One region of the Mesorhizobium sp. L103C105A0 genome, then DNA from elsewhere that is predicted to be linked to it. Evidence: predicted binding sites of a transcription regulator. Region 1 holds the regulator's gene; each other region holds the start of a gene.
What was found. The regulator PhoB, encoded in region 1, activates phosphate uptake and scavenging genes when phosphate is short. The targets are predictions, from matches to a motif close to TGTCATNNANCTGTCAT.
Positions count from the first base shown of each region.

Region 2: the regulator PhoB is predicted to act here: its motif matches at 1,448-1,464, upstream of ppk2 (polyphosphate kinase 2).
Region 3: the regulator PhoB is predicted to act here: its motif matches at 1,867-1,883, upstream of X727_RS143360 (LTA synthase family protein).

Region 1 covers NZ_AYXF01000011.1:95,022-98,298, forward strand. The annotation lists gene pstB (phosphate ABC transporter ATP-binding protein PstB) at 1-618, shown strand, start outside; gene phoU (phosphate signaling complex protein PhoU) at 660-1,364, shown strand; gene phoB (phosphate regulon transcriptional regulator PhoB) at 1,381-2,070, shown strand; gene X727_RS140455 (ROK family protein) at 2,101-3,277, opposite strand, start outside.
Region 2 covers NZ_AYXF01000003.1:544,840-548,116, reverse strand. The annotation lists gene X727_RS151440 (glycosyl transferase family 90) at 1-220, shown strand, start outside; gene X727_RS151445 (aldo/keto reductase) at 241-1,284, opposite strand; gene ppk2 (polyphosphate kinase 2) at 1,525-2,445, shown strand; gene X727_RS151455 (dihydrofolate reductase family protein) at 2,674-3,277, opposite strand, start outside.
Region 3 covers NZ_AYXF01000008.1:154,809-158,085, reverse strand. The annotation lists gene X727_RS143360 (LTA synthase family protein) at 1-1,816, opposite strand, end outside; gene fabD (ACP S-malonyltransferase) at 2,094-3,086, shown strand; gene fabG (3-oxoacyl-[acyl-carrier-protein] reductase) at 3,102-3,277, shown strand, end outside.

The DNA.
Region 1 (3,277 bases):
CGCTGCCTCAACCGCATGAACGACACCATCGATTCGGCGCGGGTGACCGGCAAGATCACGCTCGATGAAGACGACATCTACGACAAGAACATCGATGTCGTCGAACTGCGCGCCCGCGTCGGCATGGTGTTCCAGAAACCCAACCCGTTCCCGAAGTCGATCTACGAGAACGTCGCCTACGGCCCGCGCATCCATGGGCTGGCCAAGCGCAAGTCCGACATGGACCAGATCGTCGAGCAGAGCCTGAAGAAGGCTGCGATCTGGAACGAGGTCAAGGACCGCCTGCAGGAGCCCGGCACCGGCCTGTCCGGCGGCCAGCAGCAGCGCCTGTGCATCGCGCGCGCCATCGCCGTGTCGCCGGAGGTGATCCTGATGGACGAGCCCTGCTCGGCGCTCGATCCGATCGCCACCGCCCGTGTCGAGGAGCTGATCGACGAACTGCGCCAGAACTACACGATCGTCATCGTCACCCACTCGATGCAGCAGGCGGCGCGCGTCTCGCAGCGCACGGCGATGTTCCATCTCGGCTATCTCGTCGAGGAGGGCGCCACCGACAAGATGTTCACCAACCCCGACGACAAGCGCACCCAGGACTACATTACCGGCCGCTTCGGCTGAGCCGTCCGGCGGGTGAATTTTCAGGCACGAGGACCAAGATCATGGGTGAACATACCGTCGCCTCCTTCGATGAAGAGCTCGGGCAGATCAGCAAGCTGATCCGCGACATGGGCGATCTGGCAGGCTCGATGGTCAGCGGCTCGACCAGGGCGCTGCTCAATTCGGACAATGCGCTGGCACAGCGTGTCGTTTCCGACGACGCCATCATGGATGCGCGCCAGCGCGAACTGGACGACCGCGCCATCACGCTGATCGCCAAGCGCCAGCCGATGGCCAACGATCTGCGCGCCGTGGTCGGCTCGATCCGCATGGCGGGCGACCTCGAGCGCATCGGCGACCTCGCCAAGAACATCGCCAAACGCGTCGGCACCGTGGGCTTGAGCGTCACGCCGCGCGACCTCTCGCACTCCATCGATGCCATGGCGCAACTGGTGCTGATCCAGGTGCAAGGCGTCGTCGAGGAATATGCCGCCACCGATGCGGCAGCGCTTGCAAAACTCAGGAATGACGACGAGCGCATCGACGTCAAATACACGTCCGTGTTTCGTGAGCTCTTGACCTACATGATGGAAGACCCTCGCAACATCACCGCCTGCACGCATCTCTTGTTCTGCGCCAAGAATCTTGAGCGCATCGGCGATCATGTCACCAACATCGCCGAAAATGCGTATTATGTGCTGACCGGCCAGCAATTGCCCGCCAATCGTCCGAAGCAGGACGAGACGGCGATGGCCACGCCGGCCTGATGAGGGTGAACTGCCTATGATCGCGCCACGCATCATGGTCGTGGAGGACGAGGAGCCGCTGGGCGTGCTCCTCCGCTACAACCTCGAATCCGAAGGCTATCAGGTCGAGGTGGTGACACGCGGCGACGAAGCCGAGATCCGCCTGCAGGAAAACGTGCCCGATCTCCTGGTGCTCGACTGGATGGTGCCCGCTGTTTCCGGCATCGAGCTCTGCCGGCGGCTTAGAGTGCGGCCCGAAACCGAGCGGCTGCCGATCATCATGCTGACCGCGCGCGGTGAGGAAAGCGATCGCGTGCGCGGCCTGTCCACCGGTGCCGACGACTATCTGGTCAAGCCATTCTCGACGCCGGAGTTCATGGCGCGCGTGAAGGCGCTGCTGCGCCGGGCCAAGCCGGAAGTGCTGTCGAGCGTGCTCAAGGTCGGCGACATCGTGCTCGATCGAGAATCGCACCGGGTCTACCGCAAGAAGAGCGAGATCAGGCTCGGACCGACCGAGTTCCGGCTGCTCGAATTCATGATGCGCCATCCCGGCCGCGTGTTCTCGCGCAGCCAACTGCTCGACAATGTCTGGGGCGAGACGATCTATATAGACGAGCGAACCGTCGACGTCCATGTCGGGCGCTTACGCAAAGCGGTCAACAACGGCCGCATGCCGGATGTCATCCGTACCATTCGCGGCGCCGGCTACGCGATCAGGGAAGATTAGGATGCTGCGCGTCGCGCCGTTGCCGGCCATTCAGGCGACATGCTTGCCGGATTTGGCCTGAATGCCCGGCGCGAAAATCTCCTGATCGACGAAGCCGAGCGCGCGCATGGCACAGCCTTCGCGGATCAGCGGCAGCTCGTTGGGCTCGGTGTCGAAGGAGATCGATTTCGAGTGCTGGCCGCCGGCGGTCTGGGCGATCGCTTCGCGCAATGCCGGTTCGATCAGGTCGAAGGCGGCGGCGCTGACGCCTACCATGGCGACGGGTGCCGGATCGATCAGCGCAAACAGGCTGCCGAGGCCGAAGCCGAGCGCCTCGCCGGCCCTGCGATAGGCTTCGCGCTCCGGGCCGTCGGTTTCGCGGGCGCGCGCGGCGAGTGCGCGCATATCAGCGTCGCCGATATCGACCGGCTCGGCATCCTCGCCCATCATTTTGGCGCTGCGCCAGATGGCGTAGTTTCCGGCATAGGCTTCCACGCAGCCGCGCCGCCCGCAGCGGCAGAGCGCGCCGCCCGGACGGTGGATCATGTGGCCGAACTCGCCGCCCGAGGAATGGGTGCCGGTGAACAGTTCGCCTTTCAGCACCAGGCCCATGCCGATGCCGTGCGATAAGAGGATGGCGATAAAATTGTCGCGGTAGCGCTCGGGCTGGCGCCATTGCAGCGCCACCGCCATCATGTTGCAATCGTTCTCCATGGTGGCAGGAATGCCGAATTCCGCTTCCAACATGTCGGCGAAGGCAATGTCGGTCAGTGGCGTGATCGGCGACCACAGCATGGCGCGCGCCTGCGAATCGGTGATGCCCTGGATGCCCATGGCAATGCGGGCGATGCTCTGGACATCGAGGTCGGGATCCTCAAGCCGCCGCCGGACGATTGCTACGCATTCGCCAATCAGCTCGTCGCGCGGCTTGGTCAGCGTGTCCAGCCGGCGCTGTTCCTCGGCGACGACGTGGCCGGCATAGTCGATGACGGTGACGGACAGGAAATTGAGCGACAGCACGACGGTCATCACCGCCGCCGCTTCCGGGTTGAGACCAAGGCCCACCTGCGGCCGGCCGCGTTTCAGTGCGCCGGTCTCGCCAGGTTTGCCTTCAATCAGGATGCCTTCTTGAATCAGATCAGACGAGATTGCCGATATGGTCGAGTGGCTGAGGCCGGTGGTCGCCGCAATCTCGGTCCGCGACGGCTGGCCGGCCCGGCGCACGGCT
Region 2 (3,277 bases), on a different contig from region 1:
GCTGGCGCCCGACTTCAGCGATCTGGCCGAGCGGGTGCATCATCTCGAGCAGCATCCGGCCGAGGCCCAGCGCATCGTTGCGGCGGCCAACGCCTATTGCCGCAAATTCGCCGACGAGCGGGCCGAGCAGGCGATCTGCCTGCTCGTGCTCTACAAATATTTCGTGCTCAGCGGCCAGATCGAGCCCGATCCGCAGGTCTGGCGGTTTATCGCGGGCTAGCCGCTTCCGGCGCCCTTAAGTCAGATAACGCTGCGGTCCATAACCAGATCGGCCGGGCCGAAGCGGTCCTTCGCCGTAAACTGCTGGTGCCAGTAGGGATAGAGCACCGGCGGCCGGCTGACGGCATCGAGGCGCTGGCGTTCATCAAAGGACAGCGTCAGGCTTGCCGCGGCGAGATTGTCTTTCAACTGGGCCTCGTTGCGTGCGCCAATCACCAGCGAACTGACGGCCGGCCGGCCAAGCAGCCAGGCCAGCGCCACCTGGGCCGCCGAGACGCCGCGAGTGGCGCCGATGTCGACCAGCACGTCGACGATCCGCCACAGCCGGTCCTCGTCGCGGATCGGTGGTTCCGACCAGCCGCCGATCTGGCGCGCCGTCGGACTGTCGCGGCGGTATTTTCCCGACATCAGGCCGCCGGCGAGCGGGCTCCACACCAGCACGCCAAGGCCCTGGTCGACCGAGATCGGCAAGAGCTCATACTCGGCCTCGCGTGCTTCCAGCGTGTAGTGGATCTGCTGGGTGACGAAGCGCGGCTGGTGCTGGCTGTCGCTGATGCCGAGCGCCTTCATGACCTGCCAGCCGGAATAGTTGGAGCAGCCGACATAGCGGATCTTGCCCTGGGCAACCAGCGTGTCGAGCGCGGCGATGGTTTCCTCGAGCGGCGTCGCGCCATCCCATTCGTGCAGGAAATAGATGTCGATGACATCTGTCCTGAGGCGCTTCAGGCTCTTCTCGCATTCGCGGATCAGATGATGGCGCGACAGGCCCTCGTCATTGGGGCCCTTGCCGATCCGCATGCGCGCCTTGGAGGCGATCAGCACGTCGTTCTTGCGCTTGCCGCCGAGCGCCTCGCCGATGATCTCTTCCGACAATCCGTTCGAATAGACATTGGCGGTGTCGATGAGATTGATGCCGGCATCGATGCAAGTGTCGATGATGCGCGAGGCCTCCGCGAGATCGGAATTGCCGACGGCAGCGAACGGCCCGCTGCCGCCGAAGGTCATGGTTCCCAAGGTCAGCGTCGAAACTTTCAAGCCGGAACGGCCAAGCGTGCGGTATTCCATGTCGGTCCTCGCAATTTTGGTGGGTGGGGATTTACTGGAGAAGGGCGGGCAGCCCGAACGGGTCGGCCATTTGTAGGACAATTTGAGCGGCTTGTCGCCATGCCACGGCGATGGATCAGCCATGCCTCGCCGATTTGCAGCGATGATCGGCTGGCTGGCGGGTTGCAATAAAACCGTCATTGCCGGCCTATATCAAGTCGGCTCAGGGTTTCATGTCAGCCGGCAAGCGGAGCAGTGGAAATGACCGAGTTGAAGCAGAATTCTCCGGCCAGGGATTGGCTGGAAGCCGAACTCGCCGACATGCTCGACGAGGACTATGAGCTTGAAATGTCGGAGCCGGCGCTGTCGCTGGAGATCTCCAAGATCTACAAGAACGCGCATCCGCCGTCGATCGACCGCATGCAGTATTTCCGCGACCTGATCGGCTTGCAGCCGGAACTAATCAAGCTGCAGTCCTGGGTCGCCTACCACAAGAAGAAGCTGGTGGTGGTTTTCGAAGGACGCGATTCCGCCGGCAAGGGCGGCGTCATCAAGCGCATCACCCAGCGCCTCAACCCGCGCATCTGCCGCGTCGTGGCGCTGCCGGCGCCGACCGAGCGCGAAAAATCGCAGTGGTATTTCCAGCGCTACGTGCCGCATCTGCCGGCCGGCGGCGAGATCGTGCTGTTCGACCGCTCCTGGTACAACCGCTCCGGCGTCGAGCGGGTGATGGGCTTTGCCGAACCCGATCAGGTCGAAGAGTTCTTCCGCGACGTGCCGGAGTTCGAGCGCATGTTGGTCCGCTCCGGCGTCACGCTGGTCAAATACTGGTTCTCGATCACCGACGAGGAACAGCAGATGCGCTTCATGATGCGCATCCACGACCCGATGAAGCAGTGGAAGCTGTCGCCGATGGACCTGCAGTCGCGCGTGCGCTGGGAGCAGTACACCAAGGCCAAGGAAGAGACGTTTGCCCGCACCAACATCCCCGAGGCACCGTGGTACATCGTCGAAGGCAACGACAAGAAGCGGGCGCGGCTGAACTGCATCGACCATCTCCTCAAACAGCTGCCCTATGAGGACGTGCCGCACGAAGAAATCACGCTGCCCGAGCGGGTGTTCAACCCGGAGTACGAGCGCCAGGTCCTGCCGCGCGAGCTTTACGTGCCGGAGAAGTATTGAGCGTCTTCGCAATTGAAGACACGAGAGGACGGCATTCTTTCGCGCCCCCCTCTGTCCTGCCGGACATCTCCCCCACAAGGGGGGAGATTGGCAGCTTCGCCGATGGCGCCCTTCTTGCTACGTTGATGAGTGGCGAAAGCCGGCGCGACATCCGATCTCCCCCGGCGTGGGGGAGATGTCCGGAAGGACAGAGGGGGCGCGACGGATCGCAATTTTCCCAAATGAGGCTTACACCCGCTTGATCGTCACATGCGTGGCGAGCGCTGTCGCCACCTGCTCGGTGCACTGGTAACCCAGCTTCAGCATATCCAGCCCGGCAAACAGGCTCTCGCCCCTCCCGAGCAACACCGGCGACACCGCCAGATGCAACTCGTCAATGAGCTTCTCTTGCAGATATTGCCGGATGGTGGAAACGCCGCCGCCGACGCGGACATCCTTGCCGCCGGCCGCGGCCTTTGCTTGTTCGAGCGCGGCGTGGATGCCGCCGGTAACGAAGTGGAAAATGGTGCCGCCTTCCATCACAATGGAGTCGCGCTCGTAGTGGGTCAGCACGAAGGTCGGCACATGATAGGGCGGGTTGTCGCCCCACCAGCCTTTCCAGCTCTCGTCTGGCCATTCGCCGCGGATTGGACCGAACATGTTGCGGCCGAGGATCCAGGCGCCGACATTGTCGAAGCTGCGGACGGTGAACCGGTCGTCCACATCGGTGCTGCCGCCATCCTTGCCGACCATCTCGTGGAAGGTGCGGGTGCCGGTCATCCATTTGTGCAGATCTTCGCCACCAACGCCGAGCGGATTTTGCAGGTCCTGGTCAGGACCGGCGCCGAAACCG
Region 3 (3,277 bases), on a different contig from region 1:
GATCGATGTCCTTCTGCCGCGCCCAGTCCGCCGTGGCCTCACCTGACGGTGTCAGAAGCAGATTGCGATCCACGACGCGATAACGTTCGCGCAGCGCGCCCAGGAAGCCGGTGTAGTAGGGGTGCGTGATCCCGGCCGTTGTCAGGATGTGGTAGGGCAGGAAGGCCGGGCTCACCGCGCCCATATCCTGCGCCGGACCGGTGCGGTTAGACCAGATGACCAGCGGCGTCTGATGATGCTCCAGTGCCGCCTCCGGCGTCGGTTCCTTGCGCGGCGCGACATTGTCCTTCAGGTAACCGGTTTCGACATAGACGGGGCCGAGCGGCGGCAGATGGTCGCCGAAGAAGGCGATGACCGTCGGCCGCTCGCGCTTCTTCGCCCATTCGATCAATCGTTCGAGGCCACGGTCGGCATCGGCGGAGCCTTCGGCGTAGCTGAGCAGCGATTCCCGCGCCCATGTGCTGATCGGTGCCGCGACCTTGTGGGTCGGATTGTAATAGCGGTACGGCTCGTAGGGACCGTGGTTCTGCAGGCTGACGGCGAAGAAGAACACCGGCCGCTCGCTGGCGTCGGCCTCTGCGATGATCTCGTCGGTCATCGACGCATCGGAAGCCAGCGGCCCGCGCTTTTCCAGTGGCGGCAGCGTCTCTTCCGAGCGGAAATCGTTGAAGCCGAAATCGGCATAGACGGCGCCCCTGTTCCAGAACCAGTTGGTGCCCGGATGGATGGCGCGCGCCCGGTATCCCTCGCTTTTCAGGAAGGTCGCCAGCGACGGCGTCGGCGTGCGCACATATTGCTGGTAGGGGATCGAGCCCGCCGGCAGGAAGGCATTGGAAAAGCCGGTCAGCGCCTCGAATTCGATGTTGGCGGTCATGCCGCCGAATTCCGGCGAAAACATATAGCCGGAACGCAGCGCCCGCACATTGGGGATCGGGTCAGGCGTGATTGTGACGCCGGGCAGCTTGGTCGGATCCCAGAAAGATTCGCTCATCACCACGATGATGTCGGGTTTCTCATCCGGTACCGAGGCCGCCACAGCAGGCCTGTCGATCGCGTCGATCGCCTTGTCGGAATAGCCCGCCGGCGCCGAGACATGCGCCATCGGCACGTTGAGCGCGAAGGCCAGCGCAAACCCGTTGGAGGCGTAGTTCTCCTTCTGGTCCCACATGATCGGGATGATCTGCAGCCGGTCGCGGGTCCACGAGAAGGTGGCGTAGTCCATGATTGAGACGAAGAAGGCGAGCAGCGGCACTGCCAGCGTCAGCCGCGCCAGCCGCCCTTTGCGGCTGAGGATCGGAACCTTGCGGCGCCACAACCGCCAGCCATAGATCAGCAGCGACAGGCCGGCGACGATGCCGACCGCCATGGCGAGCGCCGTCCAGGGCCGTTCGCGCACCAGGAGCGGCATCAGTGCCATGATCTGGCGCGAATAAAGAAAATCGGTTGGGTAGAGCGGATCGCCGAGATAATGCGACTTCTGATGCCCGACAAAGGCCAGCGCCAGCGTCAGCGGCGCCACGATCATCAGGCTCTGGTGACTGCGGCCAAGCACGGCGTCCAGTCCCATCAGCACCAATGCAAAGACAATGATGGTGGTCCAGCCCGGCTTGAATGGCTGCAGGAAGAAGTCGACCGTGCCGAAGAAGTCGCCGCGCACGATCCATTCGATGGCGAACACCAGGATGGCGGAGGCAAGCAGCGTGACCAGGCCGTAGCGGATGACCGGCCATCTGCGCCCCGGCAGGTAGCCGGTGGACGGATCGTCTTCCAAGAACTGTGGCGCGGGTACGGCCGCGCCCTTCCTGATCCTAGCCACGTCTCTTCCCCCGGCCCAAGCAACGCGTATTTCCACTCGCGCCACCGTTCTGTCATAGAACTGTCATGCAAAAGCTAGCGCCTGTGGCGAAAATAAGAAGAGCCAGCAAACGATTCGTGAGCGGTTTTCATCAGGTGTGATCGGCAAAAAGCCTTTGGGAACAGGGACTCGAGGTCAGCTCCGGTTCAAGCGAGAGCCGAAATGCCGCCTCCGGGCTTGACTTGGCGGTCCGCCTTGCGTCACAGGCAGTAAAAATCAGCCGCTGGAGAGCGCCCAAATGGCCGTCGCATTCACCTTTCCGGGACAGGGCAGCCAGGCTGTCGGCATGGGCAAGGACCTCGCCGACGCCTTCCCCGAGGCACGCAGGGTGTTCGAGGAAGTCGATGATGCGCTGGGCGAAAAGCTGTCGAAACTGATCTGGGAAGGCCCGGAAGAGGCGCTGACCCTGACTGCCAATGCCCAGCCGGCGCTGATGGCGGTCTCGCTTGCGGGAATCCGCTCGCTGGAAGCGCGCGGCTTTTCGCTGAAGGACAAGGTTGCCTACGTTGCCGGTCATTCGCTCGGCGAATATTCCGCCCTTGCCGCGGCGGGTTTCGTTTCGGTCGCCGATGCTGCCCGGCTGCTGCGCATCCGCGGCAACGCCATGCAGGCGGCGGTGCCGGCCGGCGAGGGCGCCATGGCGGCGATCATCGGACTGGAACAGCCCGACGTCGAAGCCGCTTGCACCGAGGCCGCAACGGGATCCGGCAAGGTCTGCCAGATCGCCAACGACAATGGCGGCGGCCAGCTGGTGATCTCCGGCGCCAGGGCGGCGGTGGAACTCGCCGCGAAACTGTGCACCGAAAAGGGCGCCAAGCGGGCGCTGATGCTGCAGGTCTCCGCACCCTTCCATTCGGCGCTGATGGCGCCGGCGGCCGATGTCATGCGCGAGGCGCTGGCCGGGGTGACCAAGAATGCACCGGTGGTGCCCGTCGTCTCCAACGTCACTGTAGTCCCGACCAGCGACCCCGACGAGATCGCGCGCCGCCTGGTCGAGCAGATCACCGGCCGCGTGCGCTGGCGCGAAACGGTGGAGTGGTTCGGCGCCAATGGCGTCGCCACGCTCTTTGAGATCGGCGCCGGCAAGGTGCTTTCCGGCCTGGCGCGGCGGATCAACCGCGACATCGCCACATCGGCCGTCGGCACGCCGGCCGATGTCGAGGCGGCGCTGGCCGCGCTTGCACAATCCACTGGCGATTCAACCCCTCCCGTGGGAAGGGTGTTCTCTTAAGATCAGGAGACGAAAATGTTCGAACTGACCGGCCGCAAGGCGCTCGTCACCGGCGCATCGGGCGGCATTGGCGAGGCGATTGCCCGGCTGCTGCATGCGCAAGGCGCCATTGTCGGCCTGCACGGCACCCGCATCGAGAAACTGGAGACCCTGGCCGGCGAACTCGGCGACCGGGTAAAGCTGTTCCCGGC